Regions from separate parts of the Pontibacillus sp. HN14 genome, predicted to be linked through region 2. Evidence: riboswitches for the same ligand, from Rfam matches in the RefSeq annotation. Region 2 holds a riboswitch; the other holds the start of a gene.
The links. Region 2 has a riboswitch for glycine ahead of gcvT (glycine cleavage system aminomethyltransferase GcvT). Riboswitches for the same ligand answer to the same signal wherever they lie in the genome.
Positions count from the first base shown of each region.

Region 1: another riboswitch for glycine. It lies ahead of LQ226_RS00180 (ACT domain-containing protein); the one in region 2 lies ahead of gcvT (glycine cleavage system aminomethyltransferase GcvT).

Region 1 is NZ_JAJOLR010000001.1:30,748-46,195, forward strand. Features, by position in the region: gene LQ226_RS00135 (serine hydrolase) at 1-654, opposite strand, end outside; gene LQ226_RS00140 (LacI family DNA-binding transcriptional regulator) at 1,068-2,078, shown strand; gene LQ226_RS00145 (ABC transporter substrate-binding protein) at 2,125-3,480, shown strand; gene LQ226_RS00150 (ABC transporter permease subunit) at 3,613-4,959, shown strand; gene LQ226_RS00155 (carbohydrate ABC transporter permease) at 4,972-5,799, shown strand; gene LQ226_RS00160 (glycoside hydrolase family 13 protein) at 5,818-7,521, shown strand; gene glpT (glycerol-3-phosphate transporter) at 8,042-9,406, shown strand; gene LQ226_RS00170 (SDR family NAD(P)-dependent oxidoreductase) at 9,657-10,409, shown strand; gene LQ226_RS00175 (TrkH family potassium uptake protein) at 10,733-12,037, shown strand; glycine riboswitch at 12,134-12,210, shown strand; gene LQ226_RS00180 (ACT domain-containing protein) at 12,306-12,581, shown strand; gene LQ226_RS00185 (PFL family protein) at 12,594-13,955, shown strand; gene LQ226_RS00190 (5-carboxymethyl-2-hydroxymuconate Delta-isomerase) at 14,746-15,123, opposite strand; gene LQ226_RS00195 (fumarylacetoacetate hydrolase family protein) at 15,139-15,448, opposite strand, start outside.
Region 2 is NZ_JAJOLR010000001.1:1,395,466-1,410,913, reverse strand. Features, by position in the region: gene comGB (competence type IV pilus assembly protein ComGB) at 1-197, opposite strand, end outside; gene comGA (competence type IV pilus ATPase ComGA) at 175-1,167, opposite strand; gene LQ226_RS07290 (hypothetical protein) at 1,398-1,610, shown strand; gene LQ226_RS07285 (YolD-like family protein) at 1,612-1,956, shown strand; gene LQ226_RS07280 (hypothetical protein) at 2,087-2,293, shown strand; gene LQ226_RS07275 (shikimate kinase) at 2,308-2,802, shown strand; gene LQ226_RS07270 (YqzE family protein) at 2,853-3,035, shown strand; gene LQ226_RS07265 (YqhG family protein) at 3,117-3,971, opposite strand; gene LQ226_RS07260 (DEAD/DEAH box helicase) at 3,949-5,619, opposite strand; glycine riboswitch at 5,769-5,861, shown strand; glycine riboswitch at 5,865-5,943, shown strand; gene gcvT (glycine cleavage system aminomethyltransferase GcvT) at 6,037-7,137, shown strand; gene gcvPA (aminomethyl-transferring glycine dehydrogenase subunit GcvPA) at 7,163-8,509, shown strand; gene gcvPB (aminomethyl-transferring glycine dehydrogenase subunit GcvPB) at 8,502-9,953, shown strand; gene LQ226_RS07240 (rhodanese-like domain-containing protein) at 10,044-10,424, opposite strand; gene LQ226_RS07235 (hypothetical protein) at 10,715-10,897, shown strand; gene LQ226_RS07230 (vitamin B12-dependent ribonucleotide reductase) at 11,071-13,626, shown strand; gene splB (spore photoproduct lyase) at 13,749-14,780, shown strand; gene mntR (transcriptional regulator MntR) at 14,854-15,288, shown strand.

The DNA of each region.
Region 1 (15,448 bases), 1.4 Mb from region 2:
ACCTCTATATTCAAAAATCCCCGCATCATGTTCAGCACCTTCGAGCTCACCGGTTTTATGATAGGTCATAATCTCTTCAGAAGAAGTAAACGAACCGAGCAGGTCTTTGAACTGCTGGTTTTGTAAGACTTTTTTCATTTTCATTTGATCTTCTTTTATAAAAAGGGGATGGTGTTCATATATCGCCTGCAAACAGGTAACCATATCTCTGGCTGTTGTCCAATTTTCTAAACCGTTTTCAATCGCTTCTGAATCCATAAAGAAACGCTCGATCACCGAATGCTCACAGCCGAGCTGCTTCAATAGGGCATTCACGTTTTCCATACCGACTGCTTCTAATACTAAGTTTGCAGCGGTGTTATCCGATACGATAATCATCAGTTCGATCAGCTGCCGCAGAGTATAGTCTTGTTTCCCGGATAAATAGTGAATCACTCCAGCACCCCCAACGGTTTCAGTGGGATGGATGTTTTGGACGTTATCTAAATTGAGGGTTCCCGCCTGATGCTGACGAAAGGCTTCCATCATGATGGGAACTTTAATGACGCTTGCCGCACGAAGGGATGTGTCTTCATCGCGGGAAAAGAGGGGCGAGTCTCCTGCTGTGATGAGGATCGAGGCAGAAGCGTTTATTTGATGAAGTCTACGTTCCATTCTATCTTGTAAGGTGTTCATTAAGAGAATTCTCCTCTCGCTTCCATCTATACGACTTGGAAGGTATTGGGTACCTATTATCCTATCAAAAGATCGCGCATATACAAGCGAAAGAAACGCGCGTTAGCACACTAAAGGGATGAAGGGTGTCAGACACGCAGCGTCACGCTAATGCACTAAAGGGTGTCTGACACCCGGCACTGTGGTAATGCATTAAAGGTTGTGTCGGAATTTGTCAAAATCCGTCGTACGGTTATGGTTGCGGTGCAGTTTGGGCTGATATATAATCGAGTCAACAAATTGAAAACGGTTTCAAAAGGAGTTGAGTCCGACTCAGTGGTCTTTTGAAACTTTTATTCTATGAAATTTTGAAATCGGTTTCAAAAATCTTTTTCCTCGAAAGGAGGGTGGTTATGGTAACGATTGATGATGTGGCGAAGCGGGCTGGGTTATCGAAATCGACGGTTTCAAGAGTAATCAACGATTATCCCCACGTCTCCATTAAGAAGAAAGAGAAAGTGTTTGAGGCGATGAAGGAGCTTGGGTATGTGCCGAATTCATCTGCGAGGAGTCTTCGGAATAAGAAGACGAAGATGATTGCGGTGCTCGTGCCGCGCATTATGAACCCGTTCTTCGGACAGTTAGCTGAATCAATGGAAATCCAGGCAGCGAAGCATGGCTATCAGCTACTGATCTGCCAGACGATGTACTCAACGGAAACGGAACTCAAGCACCTCGAGCTTTTGAAAATGAGGCAAGTTGATGGGATGATCTTAACGTCGCTCGAGAATGACTGGGATGTTGTGAAAGAATACTTATCCTACGGTCCGATGATTCTCTGTAATGAGTTTGAAGAAGAGGCTACGATTCCGACCGTAAAGTTTGACCAGGTGCACGGAGGCTATGTGGCTACCAAACATTTAATCAGACAAGGACATAAGAAAATCGCTTATTGCACGGGCGGGCAGAAGAGTAACGTAGGTCAGCACCGGAGAAGAGGCTTTGATCTTGCTTTCGAGGAATTCAATCTCAATTTTGATGAGCGATATGGATTCTATGATGCGTTCTCGATTGAAGATGGCATCCGTATTTTCAAACACATTCATCAAATGCCTGATCCACCTACTGCCGTCTTTACGGGAAGTGATGAAGTCGCAGCCGGAATCATTACAGGAGCGAAGGAATACGGGGTGAAGGTTCCTGAATCCCTTGCGGTAATCGGGTTTGATAACCAGGTGATCACGAAGGTGATGGACCCGAAGATCTCAACAGTCGAACAGCCCATCCCTTTTTTAGCGAAACGGGCGGTTGAAGTGATGTTAGACAGGATTCATCACAAAGGGAAAGAGAAGGAAGTCTATGAGTATCCACTAGAGTTAATTATTAGAGAGTCAACAGTCAGTCCAATCCGGGCTGTTGAATAAATCGCTTAAATGAAAGCGTGTTCAAAAATAAGGGGAGGTCTTTTTAATGAAAATGAAGCACTGGTTGTTGTCGCTTATGTTGGTGTTGGTGTTTGTATTTGCCCTTGCAGCTTGTAGCGGAGATGATGATACAACATCGTCTACGGATAACGAAGATGATTCTACAACGGAAGAAACAGATACATCATCAGATAATGGCGGAGAAGAAGCTGAAGGATCTGATGAAGTGGTCAAACTTGTTTATGCACGTGGGCAAGACTCCACAGAAGGCACGGCTAAGATTGTAGAAGCTTTCAATGAAGAGCATCCGAACATTCAGGTTGAATTTCGTGAAATGCCTTCTGACTCAGGTCAACAGCATGACCAATATGTAACGATGCTAAACGCTGAGTCCTCTGAAATTGATGTGATGGACTTAGACGTAATCTGGCCGGCTGAGTTTGCTCAAGCTGGTTACGTATTACCGCTTGATCGTTTCCTTCAAAAAGACGGCATCAACACAGATGACTACAACCAGGGAGCCCTTTCTGCTGCTACCTTCAACGGAAAACAGTGGGCTATGCCGAAGTTTATTGATACAGGACTATTATTCTATCGAACGGATATTATCTCAGAAGACCAAGTTCCACAGACTTGGGATGAGCTGATTGCCTCTGCTAAAGAAAATAAAGGCGCAGAAGGTACTGAATTTGGTTACTTAATGCAAGCAAAACAGTACGAAGGATTAGTTACGAACGCCATTGAATACATCGCTTCTTACGGTGGTGCCATTCTGAACGAAGATGGAGAGGTCGTTGTAAACAGCCCGGAAACAGTCAAAGGGATCTCCAAAATGGTTGAAGTCGCAACATCTGATTTCGTACCTGGTAACATTACAACCTTTACGGAAGTGGAATCGCACACAGCCTTTATCGAAGGACAGTCTCCATTCATTCGTAACTGGCCTTACCAGTGGAACCTAGCAAATGACGAGAACGAATCAAATATCGTTGGAAACATTGGTGTTGCACCACTTCCAGCAGGTGACGCAGGTTCTGCAGCAGCCCTTGGTGGTTGGATGACAGCGATTAACAAATACTCTGAGCATCCACAGGAAGCATGGGAGTTCGTTAAATTCATGACAGGCCCAGAAGGTCAGAAGATCTCTGCGATTCACGGTGGCTTAGCGCCAACGCTTCCGGCCCTATTTGAAGACGAAGAAATTCTTGAAGCGAACCCATTCTTTAAACAAGAAGGTTTCCAAGAAGGGCTTGAAGCAGCTGTTTCACGTCCTGTAGCGCCAAACTATCCAGAAGTTTCAGAGATTATTCAAATCAACATCTCAAAAGCGATCGCTGGTGAGATGACTCCAGAAGAAGCAGCCGCGAAGATGGAGGAAGAGTTACAAAAAGTTATGCAGTAAGTCCATTCAGAGAGTAAGGTGAGGGCGACTCATCCTTCCAACTTTATAAATGACATCCGTTTATATTGTCGGGGGGAGGAGTGCCCTTTTCTACTCTTTTGACCCTTTAGGGGAATAAAGGAGGAGGTTGTCGTGTCGACTCGGCTGAAAAGTTCCAAGCAGGACGTCACCACGAAGGTAAATGATGCAAAGAAGAAAGAGAGAAGGACAGGTTTTCTTTTAGTTGCTCCATCGTTAATCCTCATCTTAATTATTGCAATTTGGCCTGTTTTGCAATCTTTTTATTTTAGTTTATTTGATTACAGGTTAAATGAACCAACGAAGTCTAGCATTCATTTGGATTATACCCTGGATCTCGAGCGGTACTTAAACAATCAGCCGTTCTTAGTCACGGCGCTCGATCAAGAGATCGATGATGCCCCGCCAGATGTTCAAGATCAGCTCCAGGAAATCAAAGGTGAACTGACAGAGTTTGATGAGAAGTTAAAAGCCCAGGACGGAGTGGCGGGTCCTTATGAAGAGGTGGATGAACTTCTGTTCAACTTTGAAGTTCCTAGTGAGGATCTGAAGTTTGTTGAAATCGATCGATCATTTGGTCAAGAGTTTGATGAAGAGTTCGCTTCGATTAATAAAGAACTGAATACGCTCCAGGATGAAGGCGTTCTTGAGCAAGGTGAGAAGCTCACCGGTCTTTCGAATGCCTTACTGAAAACAGTGGTGGAGTCGAATTTTATCGGACTTGAACACTATAAAAATAGTTTAACCGAAAAGCGGATGTGGGTTTCTCTAATGAATACAGGGATTTTCACCGTGATCTCTGTAGGGCTTGAGCTTGTCTTTGGTATGGCCATCGCGCTTCTTATTAATAAAGCGTTCTTCGGGCGCGGGATGGTACGGGCAGCGATTTTGATTCCTTGGGCCATTCCAACAGCGGTCTCCGCTAAGATGTGGAGCTTCTTATATGATGGTCAAAACGGGATCATCGCTAAATTCTTCTCGGAGATCGGAATTATTGATCATATGAGTACGCTTCTTACAACGCCGGTTGGCTCCATGGCCGCGGTTATATTAACAGACGTATGGAAGACAACGCCGTATATGGCCCTTCTTTTACTAGCCGGGCTTCAAACGATTCCGAGCTCTTTGTATGAGGCGTCCTCGATTGACGGGGCGAGTAAGTGGAAGCAATTTACGCAAATTACTCTTCCACTCCTAAAATCAAGTCTTCTTGTCGCATTGCTGTTCCGTACGCTCGATGCCTTCCGTGTCTTTGACTTAATTTTCGTTTTAACAGGCGGAGGACCAGCGAACGCAACGGAAACGATCTCGCTCTTCTCGTATAAAGTCATGTTCGGTCAGACGAACTTTGGAGAAGGGTCGGCACTTGCGGTCATTGTGTTTGTGTGTGTAGCGATTATCTCGATGATCTACATTAAATTCTTAGGCTCAGACTTACTTGGAGACGGAGCGAAAAAATAAGGAGTGATCAGGATGCAGAAAAAAGCAGGGGTAGGCTTCTACCTATTCTTAGCGATATTTATTTTCATCATCATGTTCCCGTTTCTGTGGATCTTATTGAGCTCCGTCAAACCGGTAGCTGAATTGTTTGGTGATGAAGCATTTAATTGGTTTACAAACAATCCGACAGTAGAGAATTATGTATCAGTCTTTGTGAATTATCCGTTCTTGAATTACTTGTGGAACAGTACGGTCGTCGCAACGATTACAACAGTTTATACCGTTTTCGTAGCCGCTTTTGCAGCGTATGCGATTGCCCGTCTTGAATTTCCGGGTAAAACGGTCATCTTAGGTCTTGTGCTATCGGTGTCGATGTTCCCGCAGATTGCTACGATTTCGCCGATTTATATTTTTATGAAGAACTTGGGTTTAACGAATAGTTACCTCGGGTTAATTATTCCATATACCACCTTTGCATTACCTTTATCGATCTGGTTGCTCGTTACGTTTTTCCGTAAGATCCCGTTCGATTTAGAAGAGTCCGCCAAGATGGACGGAGCTTCTATGATGCAGACGTATTTCAGAATCATTTTGCCACTGGCTGTACCAGGGATTTTTACAACAGCGATCCTGGTGTTTATTGCAGCGTGGAATGAGTTTCTATTTGCTTTAACGATTAATACAGCGGAAAGTCACAAGACGGTTCCGGTCGGAATTGGAATGTTCCAGGGTCAGTACACGATTCCTTGGGGAGAAGTAACAGCGGCAACGGTTATTGTAACTGTTCCACTCGTTATAATGGTGCTCGTATTCCAACGCCGCATTGTTTCTGGTCTGACTTCAGGTGCTGTAAAAGAATAAATGAGGGGGATTTAGAACATGGGACAATCAACACAATGGTGGAAAAACTCGGTCGTCTATCAAATTTATCCGAGAAGCTTCAATGACAGTAACGGTGATGGCATCGGTGATCTAGAAGGCATTATCGAAAAGCTCGATTACCTTGTTGAGCTTGGAATTGACGTCATCTGGCTCTCTCCGATCTACAAGTCCCCAAATGATGATAATGGCTATGATATTAGTGATTATCAGGACATCATGACAGAGTTCGGTGATTTAGAGACGTGGGATCGCTTAATTTCGACAATGCATGAGAAAGGGTTAAAACTTGTTATGGACCTGGTTGTCAATCACACGTCTGATGAGCATCCGTGGTTCCAAGAAGCGAAGAAGTCAAAAGACAATCCGTATCGAGACTTTTACATCTGGCGCCCGCCAAATGAAGACGGGAAGGAGCCGAACAACTGGCTTTCTTTCTTCAGCGGTTCAGCATGGGAATACCATGAGCCGACGGGTGAGTACTTTCTTCATTTATTTACGAAAAAGCAGCCCGACTTAAACTGGGAGAACCCCGAAGTCCGTCATAAAGTGTACGATATGATGCGCTGGTGGCTAGACCGTGGTGTAGACGGCTTCCGCATGGACGTGATCAACTTAATTTCAAAAGTAGAAGGACTCCCGGATGCCCCTGTGACAAAACCTGATGACGAGTTCCAGTGGGGCAGCGATTACTTCGCCAACGGCCCTCGCTTCATGGAATTTATGCAGGAGATGAAAGAAGAAGTGCTTGACCATTACGATATCTTAACGGTTGGGGAGACCGGATTTGTTACGCCTGAGGAAGGCAAACAGTTTACGAATGAAGATTCAGGCGTGTTGTCGATGTTATTCCAGTTCCAGCACATGGATGTCGACGCCCAGCCTGGTGGTCAAATGGGGAAATGGGAAGAGAAGGATTGGAAATTAACAGAACTAAAAGAGATTATGTCGACCTGGCAGGTGGAGCTCTTTAATAAGGGATGGAACTCTCTTTATCTTGAAAACCATGACCAGCCACGTTCCGTTTCTCGCTTCGGTGATGACGGGGAGTATCATGACGTGAGCGCGAAGATGCTTGCAACCTGGCTCCATATGATGCAGGGCACACCTTACGTTTACCAGGGTCAGGAGATCGGGATGACGAACGTGCACTTCCCGTCGATTGACGATTATGAGGATGTTGAGATCCGAAATCTTTGGCAGGATATGGTTGTTGAGAAAGGCCATGATCCAGATAAAATTCTAAAAGCGATTCATGAAAAAGGCCGTGACAACGCCCGTACGCCGATGCAGTGGGATTCATCTGAGAATGCAGGCTTCACTTCAGGTACTCCATGGCTGAAAGTGAATCCGAATTACGATCAGATCAATGTTGAGAAAGAGCGAGAGAACCCTGATTCGATCTTTCATTACTATAAGAAGCTGATTGCTCTTCGGAAACAACATGAGGTCATCGTAAATGGGGATCACACCCTTATTTGGCCTGAAGATGAAGAAGTGTATGCGTATAAGCGTGAACATGAAGGGCAAAAGCTAGTCGTTGTAACCAACTGGACAGGCGAAACAATCGAGCGTCCGTGGCCAGAAGACGTAAACTTTGAAGAAGCCCTTGTCATGATCCACAACTACAACGATGCCCCAGACGCATCGAAAGACGGTATGAAACTCCGCCCCTACGAAGCGGTTGTCTACCACCAACAATAACCCAAAAAGCAAGCACCCTGATGAGGTGCTTGCTTTTTTGATTTAGAGCGATGGAGCGTGCCAGACACCTGGTCGCGCTTTAGAGTGTGAAAGGGTGTCAGGCACGTAGTAGTGCTTTAGAGCGATGAAGGGTGTCTGACACCTGGTAGTTTATTAAAGCAGTAAAGGGTGTTTGACACGCGTCATTGCTTTATAGGGAGAAAGCAAATGTAGGAAAATGTCGGATTAGGATGAAATATAGGGAAATATTTTCAATATTTTGTTGACAGCGTTTTCAAAGGAGGGTAAACTTGTGCCATACAAGTTAATACTTTGAACGGAGAACACGGAGACTCACACTATTTTGGGGCTTTATCGGATGATAAAGTTCTGGAGGAGTGTGGGCTTTTTTGTTTTCACCTTGGATGAAATTTATTAGAAAGGAGGATCTAAACGTTCCATGGATTTAACTTGGTGGGACGGTTAGAAGGTTCATAGAGATTCTATGAAACCAACAAGCTAATAAATTAGGAGGGTTTTCATGTTTGATTTTTTCAAACCAGCTTCTGCTAAAGAGAGATTACCAGATGAACAAGTAGATGCTGAATATAAGAAGCTCAGGCTTCAGGTTTTCTTAGGAATTTTCATAGGTTATGCGGGTTACTATTTAATTCGCAAGAACTTCTCATTGGCAATTCCTTATTTAACAGAAGAAGGATTTTCAAAGGGAGAGCTTGGGTTGGCTCTTTCTGCGATCTCGATTGCGTACGGAATAAGTAAGTTTGTGATGGGGACCGTCTCGGATAGGAGTAACGCCAGGTATTTCTTAGCTACCGGTTTGATCTTATCCGCGATTATTAATTTGAGTATAGGTTTTATCCCATTTTTCACCTCGTCTATAGCTATTATGTTTGTCATGCTATTCTTAAATGGGTGGGTGCAAGGTATGGGCTGGCCACCGTCCGGGCGTACGCTTGTTCACTGGTTCAGTGTTAGTGAACGTGGAGGGAAAACTGCCATATGGAACGTAGCACACAATGTAGGTGGAGGCTTAATGGCTCCTCTTGCGATTGCGGGTGTGTCGATTGTAACCACCTATTTTGGGGCAAGTTTTGCTGGATATGAAGGGATCTTCATCTTACCAGCCCTCGTTGCTATTGTTGTGGCATTGGTCGCTTTTCTTCTTATGCGAGATACTCCGCAATCTGTCGGGTTGCCTCCAATTGAGGAATACCGTAATGACTATCCTTCTAAATCGAAGAAGACATTCGAAACAGAACTGACGACGAAAGAGATTTTATTTAAGTACGTTTTGAACAATAAATGGGTTTGGACGATTGCGATTGCGAACGTCTTCGTCTACTTCGTACGTTATGGTGTGCTGGACTGGGCGCCAACATACTTAAGTGAAGAAAAAGGATTTAATATGGAAGAATCAAGTTTGGCTTATTTCCTTTATGAATGGGCGGGAATCCCAGGAACATTACTCTGTGGGTATATATCGGACAAAGTATTTAAAGGGCGCCGCGGACCAGCAGGCGTGGTGTTTATGCTAGGTGTTCTTGTCGCAGTTGTTGTGTACTGGTTAAATCCAGCCGGAAATCCAATGATTGATAATGCAGCGCTAATTGCAATCGGCTTCCTGATCTATGGACCGGTTATGCTAATTGGATTACAAGCACTAGACTATGTACCGAAAAAAGCTGCAGGAACAGCAGCTGGCCTGACTGGATTATTCGGTTACCTTGGTGGTGCTGTTATGGCAAATGCTTTACTTGGTTACATTGTACAATTCGCAAGCTGGGATGCAGGATTCATGCTTCTAACAGGCTCCTGTGTACTAGCCGTCATCCTCTTCGCCTTCACATGGAACGTAAAAGGCCAAGAAGTTGTAAAACATCATTAAAAAAATCAAGCAAGCACCCTTATGAGGTGCTTGCTTTTTTGCTTTAGAGCGATGGAGCGTGCCAGACACCTGGTCGTGCTTTAGAGTGTGAAAGGGTGTCAGGCACGTAGTAGTGCTTTAGAGCGATAAAGGGTGTCTGACACGCGTCTGCTCTTTACAGCGTCAAAGGATGGGGGATGTTTCCAGGTTTATAGTGTGAAGCATTTTGGGAAATTGTAATGGTGTGATACTACTTAAGGAGGTTTTTGAGATGAGTAAAGTTGCAGTTATTACAGGTGCTGGTAGTGGGTTAGGCCGCTCTACAGCGTTGCGCCTTGCAGAAGATAACGTGAATATTTCTGTTGTAGATATTGATGAAGAAGGCGGAAATGAAACCGTTAAGCAATTAAAAGAAGCAGGTGTTGATGCGATCTTCATCAAAGCGGATGTCTCAAAACCTGATGAAGTGAAAAACTATGTAGATGAGACGGTTAATCATTTTGGTACAATCGATTATTTCTTCAATAACGCTGGAATTTCAGGCAGTGGCGGCTATTTCCTTGATACAGAAGTAAGTGAAATCGAAAAGATAGTAGGAATCAACTTAATGGGCGCCTTATATGGCGTACGTTATGTGGCTGAAGTGATGGTCAAAAATGGCGGAGGCGCGATTGTGAATACATCTTCAAGTGCAGGTGTAATCGGTCAAGATTCCGTAGTGACTTATTCCGCAACAAAACATGCTATGGTCGGGTTAACGAAGAGTCTTGTAGCTGAATATGCAAAAGACGGACTACGCGTGAACGCGATTGCTCCAGGCCCAACAGAAACTCCAATGGTTAAAGAGTTCTTTGAAAACAATCCAAACATGAAAGAAAGTGCAGAAAACGGCATTCCACAAAAACGCTTAGGCACACCAGAAGAAGTCGCTGAAACCGTAGCCTTCTTATTAACGTCTAAAGCTCAATATATTAACGGAGACGTTATTCGCATCGACGGTGGCTTTACAAGTACGAAATCCTAATTGTTTCCAAACGATGCATATGATAAGAAACGTGAGCGCAAAGTAAAAGCGCTCACGTTTTTTCTGCTTCTTTGCTTTAGTGAAGTGAAGCGTGTCAGACACACACCATTGCGTTAGAGCAGTGAAGCGTGTCAGACACGCGTCAGTGCTTTAACGCAGCACCGGGTGTCTGGCACGCATTAGTCCTTTAGTGCGCTAATGAGAAGTCTTAAAATAAGGGTTGCTTTTTGGGGTGAGGAGGAGTTAAATAGGGTAGTATATAGAGATTATTTGGAAGTGTTGCCTGAAGGGGGAGGGTTAGGGTGAAAAAGAGAGACAAGCAGATGGAGTGGAATCCACCCCAGATTTTGATTAGTACGTTTCTTGCACTTATTTTAGTTGGTACATTTATTCTTTTATTACCGATCTCAACTACGGAGGGGATCTCCTTTGTCGATGCTCTATTTACTTCAACGTCTGCCATGACGGTTACGGGGCTTGTGGTGGTCGATACAGGAACAGCTTTTACAACCTTCGGAGAAATCGTCATTATGGCTTTAATCCAGCTTGGCGGGCTCGGGATTATGACATTTGCTGTATTTATCTATCTCGCTCTTGGGAGAAAGATTGGCATCCGGGAGCGTTTGTTAATTAAACAAGCCCTGAATCAGAATACGCTTGGGGGAGTCATTGCTCTTGCGAAGAGGTTGCTAATTTTTAGTTTGGTCGTTGAGGCGATGGCAGTTGTCTTCTTGACTCTTGAATGGGGGGCGGATTTAGGCTGGGGAAGAGCGCTTTATGCGAGTGTCTTTCATGCGATCTCGGCTTTTAACAATGCAGGCTTCTCAATCTGGTCCGATAGTTTATCTGGCTACGTCGGAGACCCGGTTGTGAACCTTGTTATCACGATTTTATTTATCATCGGTGGGATTGGGTTTACGGTTGTGTTTGACATGTGGAAAAGCAAAGACTTCAGCCAGCTCTCCCTTCATTCAAAGCTTATGATTCTTGGGACCATTGGGATTAACGTGATCAGCTTTTTCATGATCTTTGTGCTGGAGTACAACAACCCAAACACGCTCGCATCTATGTCGACTCCGGATCAGATCCAAGCATCGTATTTCCAAGCGGTGACGCCAAGAACAGCTGGGTTTAACACGCTTGATATCGGTTCAATGGAACACGCCTCCCTCTTTTATATGATTATCCTTATGTTTATAGGAGGAGGAAGTGCGTCAACGGCCGGGGGGATCAAGCTTACAACAGCCCTCTTAATCGTGCTCGCTACGTTCACGTTTTATAAGCAGCGCGAGGAAGTGGTTACGTTTAAACGCAGTCTTCCTTATCCGTTAATTTTACGAGCTCTGTCCCTTGCGATGGGAAGTGTGGTTGTCGTTCTTGTTGCGATTTTTATTTTAAATTTAACAGAAGACGCACCGTTTTTGGACATCGTGTTTGAAGGCGTCTCGGCCTTTGGGACCGTAGGGTTATCGATGGGTCTAACGGGCAGCCTGACGACTATTGGCAAGGTAACCATCATCCTCACGATGCTTATAGGGAAATTAGGGCCGCTTACGTTCGCTTTTGCTTTCGCGAGGCACCGTACGGACCGGGTAAAATATCCAAAAGAAGACGTGTTAACAGGGTGAGAGAAACATAGTCCTTGACCAACGATACGCATATTGGTACCATTACATTTATTCAAAAGAATAGTGGCCGTGAAGGTTATGGGTAACACTATAACTGGAGCCAATCCTGGAGAGATCGCGTAAAGCGGCGCCGAAGGGTTCATGATCTCAGGCAACCGGACAGGAACGAACTTACATACAGAATACATGTATGGGTACGTTTGTCTGAGATCGGCGAGAGCTGATCTCTTTTTTTGTTCACAGAAAATATAGGTAGAGGTGGATCATCATGGAAAAACGTAAAGCAGTAGTAAGCGTCATCGGAAAAGACCAGGTCGGAATTATCGCGAACGTGACAAACGTGCTCGCAGAATATAAATTGAACGTGCTTGATATCAGCCAAACGATCGTTGAAGAATACTTCACGATGATCATGATTATCGATGTGAAAGAAGCGCATGATTTAGATGCGATCCGAAAAGTACTACAAGAAACTGGCGAGAACTTAGGCGTGCAAATTAGTCTGCAGCTAGAAGAAGTCTTCCAGTCTATGCACCGCATTTAAGGAGGTCTCCCCGTGAATATTGCATTTAATGAAATAACAGAAACCATCCGCATGGTCCAAATGGAGAATCTTGATATCCGCACCGTTACAATCGGAATCAGTCTCCGTGACTGTGCTGACTCAGATATTGAGAAGCTAAAAGAAAATGTCTACAACAAAATTACGACATACGCAAAAGACTTAACAACCGTCGCAGAACAAGTCGAAAAAGAATACGGCGTACCGATTATTAACAAACGAATCTCAATCACACCCGTTTCAGAAATCCTTGGGAAAGCAACCGTTTCTGAAGCCGTAGAAGTTGCAAAAACCTTAGACCAGGCAGCCAAAGACCTCGGCGTTGATTTCATCGGAGGCTATTCCGCTCTCACTCATAAAGGGGTCACAAAAGGCGACCAAACGCTAATCGATTCTCTTCCTGAAGCGTTAAGCGTCACAGAACGCGTTTGTGGTTCCGTATCCGTTGCGACGACTCGAACTGGCATCAATATGGACGTTGTAAAACAAATGGGCCACGTGATTAGTGAAGCAGCAGAACGCACGAAGGATCAAAACGGAATTGCCTGCGCGAAACTTGTTGTGTTCAGTAACCCAGTTGAGGACAATCCGTTTATGGCCGGCGCTTTCCACGGAACTGGGGAAGGCGAAGCAGTCTTAAACGTTGGCGTAAGTGGACCTGGAGTTGTACTGAGTGCGCTGAAACGTTACCCGGAAGCGGATCTTGGTGAAGTATCAGAAGTCATTAAGAATACTGTCTTCAAAATTACTCGTGCCGGTGAACTCGTTGGTCGCCAAGTAGCCGAACGAATCGGCGTTCCATTCGGCATTCTCGACCTATCCCTTGCTCCTACGAACGCGCTGAACGACAGTGTTGCTCGCATTCTAGAAGAAATCGGTGTCGAACGCGTCGGAACCCACGGAACAATCGCAGCCCTTGCTCTTATGAACGACGCCGTGAAAAAAGGTGGCGCCATGGCAAGCTCTTATGTAGGTGGATTAAGCGGAGCCTTCATCCCGGTTAGTGAAGACGAAGGGATGATCGAAGGAGTAATGGAAGGATCCCTTTCCCTATCAAAACTTGAAGCGATGACATGCGTCTGCTCCGTAGGCCTTGATATGATCGCACTTACTGGTGACGCTTCCCCTGCAACGTTATCCGGCATCATCGCCGACGAAGCAGCAATCGGCATGATTAATAAGAAAACAACAGCCGTACGTGTCATTCCGGTACCAGGAAAAGAAGAAGGCGAAATGGTCGAATTCGGCGGATTACTAGGCCGCGCTCCTGTTATGGGCGTTAATCCATACAGCAGCGAAGGCTTCGTGAATCGCGGCGGTCGCATTCCTGCTCCTCTTCAGTCGTTGATAAACTAGATTTTTGTGGACTGCCCAGACTTGGTTTGGGCAGTTTTTTTTGTTTGAGTGGGGGGTGGCTCGAGTGGCGGGGTAGCGGCTCGAGAGCAGGGTAGCGGCTCAAGCTGGCGATAAGAGGCTCGAGGTCCGGGGGCCGAGGCTCAAGTAGAGAGAAAGCTACTCAAGTGAGGCCCCTGCTGGCTCAAGAAAAGAGAAAACCGACTCAAGCATCAAAAAAATAAGCTCAAGAAAAGAGCGAGCTGACTCGAGTACAAGAAAAGCGACACGAGAAGCGGACGTAGCGGCTCAAGCTTTCGAAAAGAGGCTCGAGTCCGGGGTAGCGGCTCAAGTAGAGAAAAAGCGACTCAAGAGAGGCCTCAACTGGCTCAAGAAAAGAGAAAACCGACTCAAGCATCAAAAAAATAAGCTCAAGAAAAGAACGAACTGACTCGAGTACAAGAAAAGCGACACAAGAAGCGGACGTAGCGGCTCAAGCTGGCGAAAAGAGGCTCGAGTCCGGGGTAGCGGCTCAAGTAGAGAAAAATCGACTCAAGAGAGGTCTCAACTGGCTCAAGAAAAGAGAAAATTGACTCACTCATCAAAAAAATAAGCTCAAGTAAAGAACGAACTGACTCGAGTACAAGAAAAGCGACACGAGAAGCGAACGACCCGACTCAAGCTGGCGAAAAGCGGCTCGAGTCCGAGGTAGCGGCTCAAGCTAGCGAAAACTGGCTCAAGCCCACCCACTCCACCACACTAAAACCGCCCACAACCCCAACTTCCAAACCCACAAAAAAACAGGCTGATGCACTCAGCCTGTATACCGGTTATGAATATTGTTCTTTTTCTGAGTAGGGAAGCGAAACTCGGTCACTTCTAAGGAAAGAGCGAGGTAGCGGTCTTTGAAGCAGTCGTCCAAGAAGGTTTTGGCGGCTTCAAATAGGGACTCGCTCGTTGCTTTCAATACTTCTTCACTTCGTCCGGCGCCTACTTTTAGCTCAATATGGACGAAGGCGTCATCTTCCGTTCCGTCGGCGACCACATAGTCGGTTAGCTTCACAGCTCTTGAGCGGATCCCGCCCGTTGGGAAATGGTCGCTTTCTACGAGGACGTGATTTAGTGATTTCAGCAAGGAACGGAAGTTTAGATCGGCTAAGTTATCGGTGTATTCCACTATGATATGAGGCAATGGGTCATTCCTCCTTTAGGATACGGGAGCAGGATGCTCTTCGATAATCGTATTGGTTAAGCGTCCGATGCCTTCAATTTCAGTGACGACTTTATCGCCAACATTGACCTTCGTCGGGCCTTTAGGCGTGCCTGTTAGAATGATGTCTCCTTCATTTAAGGTCATGAAGCTGCTTAAATACTCAATTAAATAAGGGACGGAGAAGATCATATCTTTTGTGCTGCCGACTTGCTCGAGCTCTCCATTCACATACGTGCGAAGGGCGAGGTTCATAGGGTCACCGATATCATCTCGGTCGACGATCCATGGCCCGATTGGCGTACAG
Region 2 (15,448 bases):
TGGTGTTTCAACCGTTTTATAGGTGGGTGCAAGCTTGAATCAAAAGATAAGATTTCGAGAGAGTGCTGCAGAGAATATCCTCTGCTCAGTAGGTGAGATAGTCGTTGTAACAATCGAATCTGGATCTTCATCTTAATAGAGGAAGGTCGGACTCCTGACACCCATCTACGTGTATTAGGTAGTAAATCCGAGAGCATAAGCTTTCCTCCTTAAATAAGAAAAGGAATGATAAGAAACGGATTCGTGAGGGGAATGTCCATTTAAGGCAGCTTGTAACCGGGGGCCGTCAAGCATTTCAACAATGGCAGCACGACTTTGTCTGAGAGGGTTTGAGGTTGCAATAGGAAGCAACTGTTGGGAGGCGATGGCAATTAACGTTTGCTCTAAGTCCGTTCTGGAGATCCCCATTTCTAATAGACGATAAATCGTGCCATATGCATCTCTGGCATGAAGGGTCGTTAGAACAAGATGACCTGTATGAGCGGCGTGGAAGGCAAACTGAGCGGTCTTTTCATCTCGAATCTCTCCGAGCATTAAAATATCCGGGTCATGACGGAGGGCGGCTTTTAATCCGGCGTAGTAATCCATCCCTGCTTTTTCGTTGACTTGAACTTGTAAGATATCGTGGAGCTTTTGCTCAATCGGGTCTTCTAGGGTAATGGTTTGGTAGGATTGTTCTTTTAGTAACGTTTGAAGTAATGCGTAGAGGGTGGTCGTCTTCCCGCTCCCGGTTGGCCCTGTGAAAAGGATAATTCCGGTTTGCTGGCCGATCCATTTTCTGAGATGAGTCGTTTGTGATGGAAATAAGAACAGAGACTCGAGCGGCAGGTCTTCTTTTTGAGGGAGAATGCGGATGGCAAGACTTTCTGTCTCATCAAGGGGGAGAGTAGAAAGGCGTAGATCATACGAATGGGTGCCATTTACATACTGGGATTTCCCGTCTTGGGGCGTAAGGGTTTCTCCGATGTCCATACCTGATGTGAACTTAAAGTAAGAAAGTAGTGGCGCGTACTGCTGGCGTGAGAGAGAGGAGGAAAAGGTGCGATAACCATCGATTCTGAAATAAATATGAACCGAATCACCTTCCGGGCAAAAGTGAATATCAGAGGAACGCTTACTGGTCGCGCTAGATAAAATCTCTTCAGACTGCTGGGTGACAAAATTCAATCCATGAAACACCTCCTATACTGGTTTGATTAAGGTTTCGACAAGAATAGGGGGAATCCTTCTTTTTTTTGAACTTTTTTGGGGAGGGGACATATTGGCTTCTTCTAAAGAACATTTTCATTCTAAAAACCAACAGTTAATGGAAATTGAAAAATTGCGTTTAACTTTAATGAAGTTTTGGTTATAATAAGAACAGATGTTCGTATAATGGAATGTAGGAGGGATGACAAATGGAAGGATTACTTATAAAGGCGAAAGAAACCCGGAGCATTCTTGAAATGATTTATTTATCGAAAGAAGGTCAACTTTCTCAAAGGAGAATCAGAATAATGAATGTAGATGAAGAATGGATCTTGGCTTATTGCTATAACAAGAAAAAGGTGAGGAAGTTTAATCGGAGTAGCATCCTTTCCATTGGTCCTCTCCGGAAGAAGGTGGGATAAAATGGCTGACGACCGATTGCGAGATAGAGGGACTATTAAGTGGACTTCTATGATGCTTCCGGAACATGTGAAAATGCTGAAGGAAGTGTGGAAAGAGGATGAACGAGTTGAAAGAGGAATGTTGGCAGAAGACCAGGCTGCTGAAATTGACTTTAAGTTGCACCGGGCTTGGAACGATCATCTCACAGTGGAGATTAAATACCATAATGGGTTTGATTACAACCAAAAGAAAGTGAAAATCAAAAGTGTGGATCGAATCAATAAGCGTTTGAACGTTGTAGATCAATCGACAAAACATACCTATACGATTCGTTTACGTGATGTGACGGAAGTATTTATCGTTTGATTAAAAAAAGATCATCAATGTGATGATCTTTTTTTAGGCAGAGAGGATTTTTGAACACTCGAAGCTGAATCTGTCGTTACCCTTGTTTCTTGTGATAAGATAAATGAAACAAGAATAAGGAGCGGATCATATGGACCGGGAAGTATTACATGAACGAGTATATGCGTTGAAGTATGCGCTAGAACAAGGTGGCGTTGACCTTGGGGAGGCTCAACAAGAGATCTTAAAGGACCTTATGCAAGTGAAAACAGAAAAAGACGGAATGGTGGATCCAAACTCTGTGTCCCCTCGTTTAATGACGTTAATTCAGGCTACGTTAGATCAGCCGATGCACTAAAAGGAGGAACAGAGTTGGTAAACATTTACCTAATTGGCTTTATGGGAAGTGGGAAATCAAGCGTTGGGATTGTTCTATCTGAGCACCTAAAAATGCCCTTCATTGATTTAGATCAGACCATAGTAGACCGGGCCGGCAAATCGATTCCGGAGATTTTCGCTGAAGGGGGAGAATCCTCTTTCCGAGAATATGAAGCTGAGGCATTAAGAAGTGTAGAAACGGAAGGTGCGGTAATCGCAACAGGTGGTGGGATTATCGAAACGATGGAGAACCGTTCTGTTATGAAACGATCAGGTACCACAGTTTATTTACATACAGATTTCGCCTCTATTATTGAGCGTCTCAAAGAGGATCCTAATCGGCCCCTTTGGAACCAGGATCATTCTAAAAGGCAGGCTTTATATGAGAAACGTCTGCCTATCTACAAAGAATGGGCTGACGTAACCATCACGACGAATGATCGCACGATTCATGAAATCGTGCATCAAGTAGAACCTCTTATAAAATAGGACTTTTTCGGTAATACTACTGACATACACCCGATGAGAGGTGAGTGACTATGTCAGGAAATGACTATGTAAAATTTATGACGCAAGAAATTGTGAAGTACATGGATTTACCCGAAGAAGAACGAAAAAAACGAAAAGAACAAAAGAAACAGCAAGAAGCAGCCTTAAGCTCAAAATGGTTTGGGGTGCTCCCTTTTGCTCTTAAGTTTATGTTTAACAAGAAACAGCATTAATGTTCCCCATTGCATAAGAAGTCGTATGTTCCTTTAGTAGAACATACGACTTTTTTATGTTGTTTGTTATAAAAGAGGAGGTTATGGGCGTCCTTTAATCATGGAAGCAGATGTGGAGTGGGTCATGTAAAGAATCCCTGCGTTGATAACATCTACTTTAACCGTTGGCTCGTATCGTTGTTGCAGCGCATCTTGTTCCCTTGCGAGTCGTTCTCTTGTTTCTGCTTTCTTTTGAGCAGATTCCTTCTCCTCTTCTCCCTCATCTTCGTAAAGATCATTCTTATAAAAATGGTCAAGCAATTGCTGTTCCTCTTGTAATAATCGCAAAGCTTCTTCCCCAAAGGATAGGTCTTGCTTCATAACGTTCCCGTGTATATAAGCTTCGATTCGCTTTAAAGCACTTGGAAGCTTGATAATTGGTGACAATGTGAAACAGTAATCTGGAATGGTAGGGGAAAGCGTAACAGAATCTAACCGGTCCATAAACTCAGGGATTATCGTTCCGTTAATTAATTGAAGGCCTAACGAGACAATTTCCTGACGTTTTTGCGTTCCTTTGAAATGAATGGAAGCGTTCAGGATCAGCCAGGGAGTAAGGCTTGTTTGTTGTATAGTTTCCACTTGTTCATATTGCCTGGTTAGTTGCCCTTTGTTTCGTAACATTTTAAACATCTGATGAATACGAGGAGATCCGAAATGTACCCACTCTCCTTTGTCTTCCCGGCGATTAGGATTGGTGATAAACGTTACTTGCATCGGAATTCCTTTCCCGTTCACTCGTTTAACGTAATTCCAATAGAAGGGGCGATTCATGAGTACTTCATCTTGTTCTTCTGTTAACTGAACTTTCATCACACCATCATGATCCTCTATGATGGAGCATTCATTAGCAGTGAAATACCGGTGTAAGAAGTTATGAAGCGCCTGTTGTTCCATCCATTTCCACCTCCTGGTCTTGTTCCATCGCGTAGGATATCACGGATGATAAGTTGTTAAGCTTAACTTTCATTTCTCCATCAGAAGCGGAGTTTGTAAAGATAGACTGAATTTCATCTTCTAAGTTATCAAGCTCTAGCTTCTGTAAGATCGCATCGAGGTTTCCGACGACTCTCTGGAATAGATGGATCTTCTCGTAAAGAAGAGACAGAACATGTTCTTCAATGGTGTCCCGGATCGCGAAGTTATAAATGTTCACATCCTCTTTCTGGCCAAACCTGTGAATCCGTCCAATTCGCTGTTCAAGACGCATTGGATTCCAAGGTAAATCGTAGTTAATCATGTTGTTACAAAACTGCAGGTTGATCCCTTCACCACCCGCCTCTGTCGCGATTAAGACTTGGGCATGATTTTGGAAGAGTTGCTTCATCCAATCCTTCTTACTTCGCTTGAAACCACCTCTAAATGGCACGGAAGTAATGCCATGTTGCTTCAAGTACCACTGCAGGTAGTATTGCGATGCTCTGTATTCGGTGAAGATAATGAATTTCTGATCCGTCTTTGAGATTAAATCGACCACTTTTTGTGCTTTTGCGTGATGAGGCATTTTCTCAATATAGCCAATCATCTCTTGAAGTTGTTCTGCTCGTGAAGGATGAATATCCTCATTCTTCAACATGCTTTGTATAGAAAGGAAGCACGCTTCCCGACTTGAGCACAATTCTCGTAACAAAACGATATTTGAGAAAGCCATCCCGCCGCTTGTGACTTCCGACAGCTTCTCATAGGCTTTCTTTTCTTCTTCGGTGAAATCAATGTAAATCGTTTCAACTTTCCGTTTCGTCCAGTCGACACCGGTCTCATCTCGGCGGTTGCGGACCATTACTTTTTTGACGAGCTCTTTCAAGTGCTCGTCATTCGAGAGTTGGTTTCGATTTCGTCCAAAGCGTTTTGTGAAATCTTCATAGTTTCCTAAATGACCTGGTTTTAAAATGGAAACCAGGTTAAAGATGTCGACGAGATGGTTCTGAACAGGTGTGGCGGTTAACAGGAGACAATATTTTTTCTTAAGAGATCTGACGAATTCATAGTTTTTTGTTTTATGATTTTTTAACTTGTGTGCCTCATCAATAATAATGAGATCATATTCTGTTTCTAGTATTTTCTCACGATGGGGCGCTCGTTTGGCTGTATCAATGGAAGATACTACAACATCATAGTCCCAAATAGCTGATTTTCGTTGAGCGGCTGCAGGGATATAAAATTTTGAATTCATCTCTTGTACCCACTGGTTCACAAGGGATGCGGGGGCTAGAATAAGGACTTTCTTCACAAGTCCCCGAATCATGTACTCTTTTAGAATTAACCCGGCTTCAATGGTTTTACCAAGGCCTACTTCGTCTGCGAGAATCGCTCGCCCATTCATTTCTTCCACGACTTGTTCTGCACAGCTTAGCTGATGGGGGAGAAATTCGACGTGAGGCAGGTAAGTTGGTGATTGAAGGCCTTTAAATTCAGGGGTAGCGACATGTTTCGATGTTTCGTAAGCCATCTGAAACAATTCCCATGAGGCAAAAGGGCCTTCTGATTGCAAATTGGTTGCTACCATTGGATCAATTGAAGTGTCAATCTGGATCGATGGATTCATGCATAACCCTTCCTTTAAAAAGCAATAAATTTTTGTGCACAGTGTAAAAACCGTGTGATATAATGACAGTGAATTTGTAAACTAGTGTTTACTATTCCGTAACGTTTATGAATTAGTATGAACCATTTATGAAAATATTATTATGGCGAATGATTACAAGAGGAGAGACCGCGGATTTCAGGCGGCGCCGAAGGAGCAAACAGCAATGTGAATCTCTCAGGCAAAAAGACTCTTGTAGGACGCACCTCTGGAGAGTGCCTATAGAAGGCCACCCAAGAAGAAAGCAGCAAGTAAACTGCGAAACTTTCTGGTGAATGGACAGGGAATGACACGAATTGTGCCTTCTCTGTTTTTTTATGTTTAATTTTCAGAAAAATAGCGCAAGTTCGAACGATTATGTACATAGGGGGTAATGAAATGGCTGATTTAAAACGTACGCCACTCCATCCGCATTATGGGGATTGGGGAGCGAAGACCGTTGATTTTGGTGGATGGGATTTACCGGTTCAATTTTCATCGATTAAAGAAGAGCATCACGCTACGAGAAAGCATGCGGGTTTATTTGATGTCTCTCATATGGGTGAAATAGTGGTAGAAGGTAGAGAATCGGAAGCCTATTTGCAAAAGATGCTTACAAATGACGTCACGAAACTCACGCCGAACCGAGCGCAATATACATTTTTGTGTTATGAAGACGGTGGAACAGTCGACGATTTGATTGTTTATAAATTGAAAGAACAATCCTATTTACTCGTTGTGAATGCAGCCAATACAGAGAAAGACTTTAATTGGCTTCAGGAGAACTTGACAGAAGAGGCAACCCTTCATAATGTGTCTGATCAGTATGTGCAGCTTGCGATTCAAGGCCCGAAGGCTGAAGGGATTTTGCAGCGATTAACAGATCAAGACCTCTCTGAAATCAAATTCTTCCGCTTCTTACAAGATGTTTCCTTTCATGGAGTAGAACACGATGCGATCGTGTCAAGAACAGGTTATACAGGGGAAGATGGATTTGAAATTTATATCCATCCAGATTCAGGTGGGGCCCTTTGGAGAGCGATTCTTGAAGAAGGGAAAGAGGATGGTTTACTACCGGTTGGTCTAGGCGCCAGAGATACGCTTCGCTTTGAAGCGAAGCTTCCTTTATACGGACAGGAATTAAGCGCGGATATTACGCCAATTGAAGCGGGACTTGGATTTGCTGTTAAAGTCGATAAAGACGGTGACTTTATCGGGAAAGCGACCCTGAAAAAACAAAAAGAAGAGGGTACAGACCGGAAACTAATTGGCTTAGAGATGATCGACAAAGGCATCCCTCGTCATGGGTATAAAGTGTTTGACGGGGGCGAGGAAGTTGGATTTGTTACAACCGGTACTCAATCTCCAACACTTGAGAAGAATATTGGCCTTGCGGTCGTTCCATTAAACTATACAGAGCCTGGCACTGAACTACTTGTTCAGGTGCGTAAACGATTCTTAAAGGCAAAGGTTATTCCAACGCCATTTTATAAAAGGTAAGCATAAGGGAGAGGGAGGTTTTACGATGACATTTCGGTATTTACCAATGACAGATCAAGATAAGCGTTCCATGTTAGAGGCCATTGGCGTTGAGTCAACAGATGCATTATTTAATGATATTCCTGAAAAAGTGCGATTTGAAGGAGACTTAAACATTAAGCCAGCTGCAAGTGAGCCTGCGTTAATAAAAGAGCTTTCCAAACTAGCAGGGGAAAATGTGAATACGAAAGAGTACACGTCGTTCTTAGGTGCAGGTGTCTATGATCATTACATTCCTTCTATTGTAGATCATGTACTTTCTCGCTCAGAGTTCTATACAGCTTATACCCCGTATCAGCCGGAAATCTCCCAGGGAGAACTGCAAGCCATTTTCGAATTTCAGACGATGATCTCTGAATTAACGGGAATGGAAGTATCTAACTCGTCCATGTATGATGGGGGTACGGCGCTTGCGGAAGCGGTCACCCTAAGTGCAGGGCAGACAAGAAAGAAGAAAGTGCTCGTATCTAAAGCGGTACACCCTCATTCTTTAGAGGTCATTCATTCCTACGCTACGGGACAAAACATTGAAGTGGTCGAGATTGAAACAAGAGACGGTCTGACAAACCTAGCGATGTTAAGGGATGAACTAGATGAAGAAACAGCTGGGGTAGTCATCCAGTATCCAAATTTCTTTGGTCAAATTGAGCCTCTTGAAGACGTTCAGGAGATTTTAAAGGATTCAAAGGCTATGTTCGTAGTCTCGAGTAATCCTCTTGCTCTTGGGTATCTGACACCTCCAGGGGAATTTGGTGCGGATATTGTTGTAGGGGATACGCAAGTGTTTGGAATCCCTGCCCAGTTCGGCGGGCCTCACTGTGGTTATTTCGCTACGACGAAGAAGTTAATGCGGAAAGTTCCAGGTCGCCTCGTGGGCCAAACGAAAGATGAAGAGGGGCGAAGAGGGTTTGTATTAACATTGCAAGCTCGTGAACAACATATCAGAAGAGATAAAGCAACATCGAATATTTGTTCCAATCAAGCTCTTAATGCATTAGGTACATCTGTTGCTCTTAGTGCCCTCGGTAAAAAAGGCACGAAGGAAATGGCCTACCAAAATATGCAGAAGGCTCGCTATGCAAAGAAAGCGTTCGAGGAGGCCGGATTCCAGGTCTTGTATTCCAATGCTTTCTTTAATGAATTTGTACTCCAAGTTCAAGGGTCCGTAACTACATTAAATGAAAAGCTGCAGGATAAGGGAATGATTGGTGGTCTTGATCTTGAAAGGATCTTCCCGGAATTAGGAGGCCACATGCTAGTGGCGGTGACTGAAATGCGCACAAAGGATGAGATTGATCGATTTGTGCAGGAATTGGGGGATGTATATGCGTAACGAAGATTTTCCGCTTATCTTTGAACACAGCCAAGAAGGACGTGTAGGGTATAGTTTACCGGAGTTAGATGTACCAGAGGTGGACCTTGGGGTTGATGTTCCGTACGTACGCGACGCTCAGCCTGATCTCCCGGAAGTAAGTGAGTTGCAGATTATGCGTCACTACACTGCTCTCTCCAAGCGAAACCACGGAGTAGACTCCGGATTTTATCCATTAGGGTCTTGTACGATGAAGTACAATCCTAAAATGAATGAAGACGTTGCGCGGATGCCAGGCTTTAGCCACATTCATCCTCTGCAGGCGCCAGAATCGGTCCAAGGTGCACTCGGCTTAATGTACGACCTTCAGACTTCTCTTGAGGCGATTACCGGTATGGATCAAGTGACACTTCAACCTGCCGCAGGAGCTCACGGGGAGTGGACGGGACTCATGATGATTCGTGCTTATCATGAGGCAAATGGGGACTACAACCGTACGAAGGTAATCGTTCCTGACTCAGCCCACGGAACCAACCCTGCGTCCGCAACGGTAGCTGGCTTTGAAGCAATCACGGTAAAATCCAACGAACGAGGCCTGGTGGATTTAGAGGATCTAAAACGCGTCGTTGATGAAAACACGGCGGCCCTTATGCTTACAAACCCGAATACGCTTGGTCTGTTTGAAGAAGAGATCATAGAGATGGCTGAGATCATTCACGAAGCCGGCGGCAAATTGTATTATGACGGAGCAAACTTAAATGCCATACTCGGATATGCTCGCCCTGGAGACATGGGATTTGACGTTGTTCACTTGAACTTACACAAAACATTTACTGGTCCTCACGGTGGAGGCGGCCCTGGTTCAGGTCCGGTAGGTGTAAAAAGCGATCTTGCGCCTTACTTACCGAAACCGATTGTTACAAAAGTACAGGAGCGTTATGTATTTGATGATAACCGTCCCGATTCAATTGGACGCGTGAAACCTTACTTCGGGAACTTTGGGATCAATGTGCGTGCTTACACCTACATCCGTACAATGGGAGCCAAAGGTCTGAAACAAGTAAGTGAATATGCGGTGTTAAATGCAAACTATATGATGAGAGAACTTGAGAAAGACTTTGACCTGCCGTTCTCTCAGCATTGTAAACATGAATTCGTACTATCAGGGAAACGTCAGAAAAAGCTCGGTGTAAGAACACTTGATATGGCCAAACGACTTCTTGACTTTGGCTACCACCCACCTACCATCTACTTCCCGCTAAATGTAGAAGAAGCAATGATGGTTGAGCCAACTGAGACAGAATCTAAGGAAACGCTCGATGAATTTATCGAAGCCATGAGACAAATTCATAAAGAAGCAGAAGACAATCCTGAAATTGTCCAAGAAGCACCACATACCACAATTGTAGGACGAATGGATGAAACAACGGCTGCTCGTAAACCTGTTCTGCGTTATATGAAGTAACGGGACAAAGAAAAGACTCCTCAAGTTTGAGGAGTCTTTTTTATATACGTCCAGTCCAAACGGTGCTAGCCGGGCGCTTTAGATTTTTACTTAACTAGATTTGACCTTACCGTCCCATTTCTTAAAGCCGCCTTCTAGCTGGTTAAGATCACTATAGCCCTTCTTATGAAGAAGAGAAGCGGCACGTGCGGCACGTGAGCCGTTCTGGCAGTATAAATAAACGGGTTTGTCAGGGCGAACTTCTTGTAAACGTTGCTTCAATTGAGTTACGGGTATATTGCGAGCCCCTAAAATGTGGCCTGATTTAAATTCGTTTGGTTCACGTACATCAATAAGTTGTGCCTTACGGTATCCTTGTCTGAATTCTTCAGCGGATAGTGTTTTCAAATAACGACGCTGGGCCATATATTTAATGACGCCATAGCCGATAATGACAACAAGTAAGCCTAATAGTATCCATAATCCGGTCATTAATCTTCCCCCTATAGTTCTATCTTCTTTCTCTATTATAGAGCGCTTTTAAATAAGATTCAAAGTTTTTTTCGACAAGGGGAATTCCCTTGAGCAAAATTTCTACACTGACAGTATAACGTGGATGTCAAGTCTTTGGCTAGGCAGCGCCAACCAGGAAGAGTGGAGTTTTAAGAGTTCTTTCAACATTCACGGTTTTATATCATACGCTTTTATTTTTTGTGAAAAATAGAGGGGATCGAGGAGGAAAGGTGGGTGGAGATTGTAGCAATTTTTGTAGAATCTTCAGAATGAAAAGAGGAATAAAAAGTTTTGGAAGTTTATTCCTTGGTATAGAGGGGAGTAAAGAAGGTGGGGAGAGCAATCTTCAAAAAAATACGTTGTATCCAGAAATTCATCTTTTATCTTGGTCATTCTTTTATTTGCTTCAGATTTTAGCGAATTTTGCGATTGACAAAGTTTTAATAGAATGATCAAAACACAATATATGGGTGTTTCAGTTCGTTGTCGAACACTATATATTGTTTCGGGAGTCTATTTTGTGGTATCTTATATGTATTAGTTGAACGACGGGCTTTTAAGAGTTATCATCTAGATTATGTCGAGTTCAACCGACACTTTTTTATGGTAGAGGAGAGGTATGCTCATGCAAACCGCAAAAGAAACAATGAATCAAATCAACATAGAACAACTAAATAAAGATATCGGTTTATTCTCTCAGGTCCATCCGGTGACAGAGGATATGAACATTACCCATTCTGGTGTGTCCCGTTTGGTCATGTTAGACCGATATGCCTTTAAAGATACTGAGAAAGTTACATTATCAAAAGGTGACTTTGTTGTATTAACCGTTAAGGATGATCCAAAATTTCCGGCTCGGGGTCTTGGCTACATTGTATCGATCGATTGGCAAGAAGCTAAAGCAGAAATTAAAGTAGAGCCTGAGTTCCAAAGTGTCCTTGAGAAACCAGAAGAAGTCGAGAGTGGGATCATAACACGTAAGCTAGATGTTATTGATAAGCCTCTTGAAGTCTTCTATGAACAGATTGCAAAGCGTAATGCAACTGGCCTAGCTGCTGTGGAAACAGAGGAAGCCAAACGACAAGAATCATTTGAACAGTTTTATAATGAGCTTTCTAATCTAAACTTCATTCCGGCAGGACGTGTTCTCTACGGGGCAGGATCTGAAACGGATGTAACGTACTTCAACTGTTACGTAATGCCATTTATTCAGGATTCTCGTGAAGGCATCTCCGATCACCGCAAACAGGTTATGGAGATTATGAGCCGCGGAGGCGGTGTTGGAACGAACGGTTCAACACTACGTCCTCGTAACGCTCTTGCAAGAGGGGTAAACGGAAAGTCCTCAGGCTCTGTTTCCTGGTTGGATGACATTGCGAAACTGACTCACCTTGTTGAGCAGGGTGGCTCAAGACGTGGTGCTCAAATGATAATGTTAGCAGATTGGCACCCTGATATCGTCGAGTTCATCATCTCGAAAATGCAGAATCCACGAATCCTGCGTTTCTTAATCGAGAATGTAGACGATGAAGTCATCAAGCAACAAGCAAAAGCGAAATTGAAATTCACCCCTCTATCAGCAACAGAACGTGACATGTATCAAAGCATTGTTAACTTTACAAACGTCGAAGGAAAAGGCGGCTTTACAGATGCTGCTATTGCAGATGCAGAAGAGAAGTTAGAACTTGGTGGTAATTATGATGTGCACAACTCAGAATTCCTGACAGGTGCTAATATCTCTGTATGTTTAACAAATGATTTCATGGACGCTGTTGAGAACGATGAGATGTACGAGCTCCGCTTCCCAGATGTGGAGAGTTATACAGAAGAAGAAATGAAAGCTTACAATGAAGAATGGCACGAATCTGGTGACGTTCGTGAATGGGCAGATAAAGGGTATAAAGTTCGCACATACCGCCGTATGAAAGCGAAGGACCTATGGAATTTAATCAATATCTGCGCAACCTATTCCGCAGAACCAGGCATTTTCTTTATTGATAACGCCAATGACAAGACCAATGCAACAAGTTATGGACACAAGGTAGTAGCGACGAATCCATGTGGTGAACAACCTCTTGCACCATATTCTGTCTGTAACCTTGCAGCTGTTAACCTTGCTTCTGTGGCAGATAAAGAAGCAAAAGCTGTCGACTTTGAGAAGTTAAGAAAGACGGTTCAAACAGGGGTACGTATGCAAGACAACGTAATTGATGCTACTCCGTACTTCTTAGAAGAGAATAAGAAACAAGCACTAGGTGAGCGTCGTATTGGTCTAGGTGTAATGGGTCTGCACGACTTATTAATCTATACAGAAACGGCCTACGGCTCTGAAGAGGGGAACAAGTTAGTGGATGAGATCTTTGAAACGATCGCTACTACAGCTTACCGTACTTCTATTGAGCTTGCGAAAGAAAAAGGAAGCTTCCCGTTCTTAGAAGGACAAACTGAAGAAGAAACGAAAGAGCTTCGCATGAAGTTCATTAATACAGGATACATGCAAGGTATGCCTGAAGATATTCGCCAGGGTATTTTAGAGTACGGCATTCGTAACTCTCACCTGTTAACCGTAGCCCCAACAGGCTCTACGGGTACAATGGTCGGGGTTTCAACTGGACTTGAGCCATACTTCTCCTTCTCTTACTTCCGAAGTGGACGCCTTGGTAAGTTTATTGAAGTGAAAGCGGAAATCTTAGAAGAGTACCTTCGTCAGCACCCAGAACAAGATCCAAACAATTTACCAGATTGGTTCGTAACAGCAATGGAACTTGAGCCAGAAGCGCATGCTGACGTACAGTGTGTCATTCAGCGCTGGGTCGATAGCTCGATTTCTAAAACCGTTAACGCTCCTAAGGGATACGCTGTCGAGCAGGTTGAGCAAGTATATCAACGTCTATATCGCGGTGGAGCCAAAGGTGGAACGGTTTATGTAGATGGAAGCCGTGACGCGCAGGTTCTTACCCTTAAAGCAGAAGATAACTCATTTGAAGAACAACAAGAACTATTTGAAGATGACCGGAAAGTCGTTTTAATGGACACGGTTCATGAGCTTGATAAGACCGACGTAACCATTGGTTCTGAAGTCGGCAACACTTGTCCGGTTTGCCGTGAAGGTAAAATCCAAGACGCTGGTGGCTGTAACACATGTACAAACTGTGGTGCGCAGCTGAAGTGTGGACTATAAGTAAATGAAACAAAAGCACGTGGGAGGATCAGACTCTCACGTGCTTTTTCTATAGGAATACATTCATTACCAGCAATACCTCACAAGAGTTGGTGATACTAAGGCATAAAGGAGTGAACTGCATGAAACCATTTATGCCTAAACTTGTATATGTAGAGCCAAGAGCGATGGAATACCAGTTAGCTCAGGACCTTTATCAGAAGTTCAAAGATCAGGGAATAGAAATTCGCGAAACCACTTCCCACAACCAGGTTCGGGGAATCCCAGGTGACAATGAACTAAGACAATACGCCAACGCGAAGAATACGTTTGTTTTAGGGGTTCGGAAGACATTGAAATTTGATACTTCAAAACCTTCCGCTGAATACGCCATCCCATTAGCGACAGGATGCATGGGACACTGTCATTATTGTTATCTGCAGACGACCTTAGGTAAGAAACCATACATTAGAACATATGTAAATTTAGATGAGATCTTTGACCAGGCACACCAATACATTCTAGAACGTGACGAGCCAACTCGTTTTGAAGCAGCCTGTACATCCGATATTGTAGGGATCGACCATCTGACCCACTCATTAAAGAAGACGATTGAATTTATGGGAGATCAGAAGAAGGGGCGCCTTCGATTCGTTACGAAATATCACCACGTTGACCATTTATTAGATGCAGAACACAATGGTCACACCCGATTCCGCTTCAGCATAAATGCGGACTATGTCATTAAGAACTTTGAACCTGGGACTTCACCATTAGACAAACGATTAGAAGCGGCCAGGAAAGTTGCAGATGCGGGATATCCCCTTGGGTTCATTGTAGCACCGATTTATTTATACGATGACACGTGGAAAGAAGGCTATCATAAAATGTTTGCTCACCTTCATGAGCAGTTAAAAGGGTCCTCCGTAGATGAGGAAGATCTAACTTTTGAGCTCATTCAGCACCGTTTCACGAAACCGGCTAAACGCGTCATCCTCCAGCGCTATCCAAAGTCTAAGCTTGAAATGGATGAAGAAGAGCGAAAGTACAAATGGGGACGTTACGGCATTGGTAAATACGTTTATCCAACCGAGACACAAGAAGACATTAAGAAGACGATGGAAGCCTACATTAACGAATATTTTCCGAAAAGTAAGATCAGTTATTTCACGTAAGACAATCTTGTCATCGAGAAGAATCTAGTGTATCATTTTTAACAGTAGGCTGAGGCAGAATTGGAGGATTTTTATGCCAACACCAAGTATGGAAGATTATATTGAACAAATATATATGCTAATAGAGGATAAAGGCTATGCACGAGTTTCAGATATCGCTGAAAATCTTCAAGTCCATCCTTCATCTGTTACGAAAATGGTACAAAAGCTAGACCGAGATCAGTATCTGAATTACGAAAAATATAGAGGACTTGTGCTAACCTCTAAAGGGAAAAAAGTTGGCAAGCGACTCGTGTATCGTCACGAATTATTAGAGCAATTCTTACAGATTATAGGCGTGAACAAAGAAAATATATACGAAGATGTAGAGGGAATTGAACACCATATGAGCTGGAATTCCATCGACCGTATCGGTGACCTGGTTCAATTCTTCGAAGAAAACCCTCAATGCATTGAACAATTGCGACTCGTTCAACAACAAAATGAAGAACAAGCGAAAGAAGACTAAACACCTGATGATTCAGGTGTTTTTTTATGCTTTAAGAGCGTCTTTTTAGAGGAGCGGAGTGTAGAAACTGAGTGTGGTGTGTAGAAAGCTGGCTTGGAGTGTATAAATAGGGGGGAGTGGTGTTTAAAGCCGAATAGGAGTGAAGAAAAACTTGAGGTGT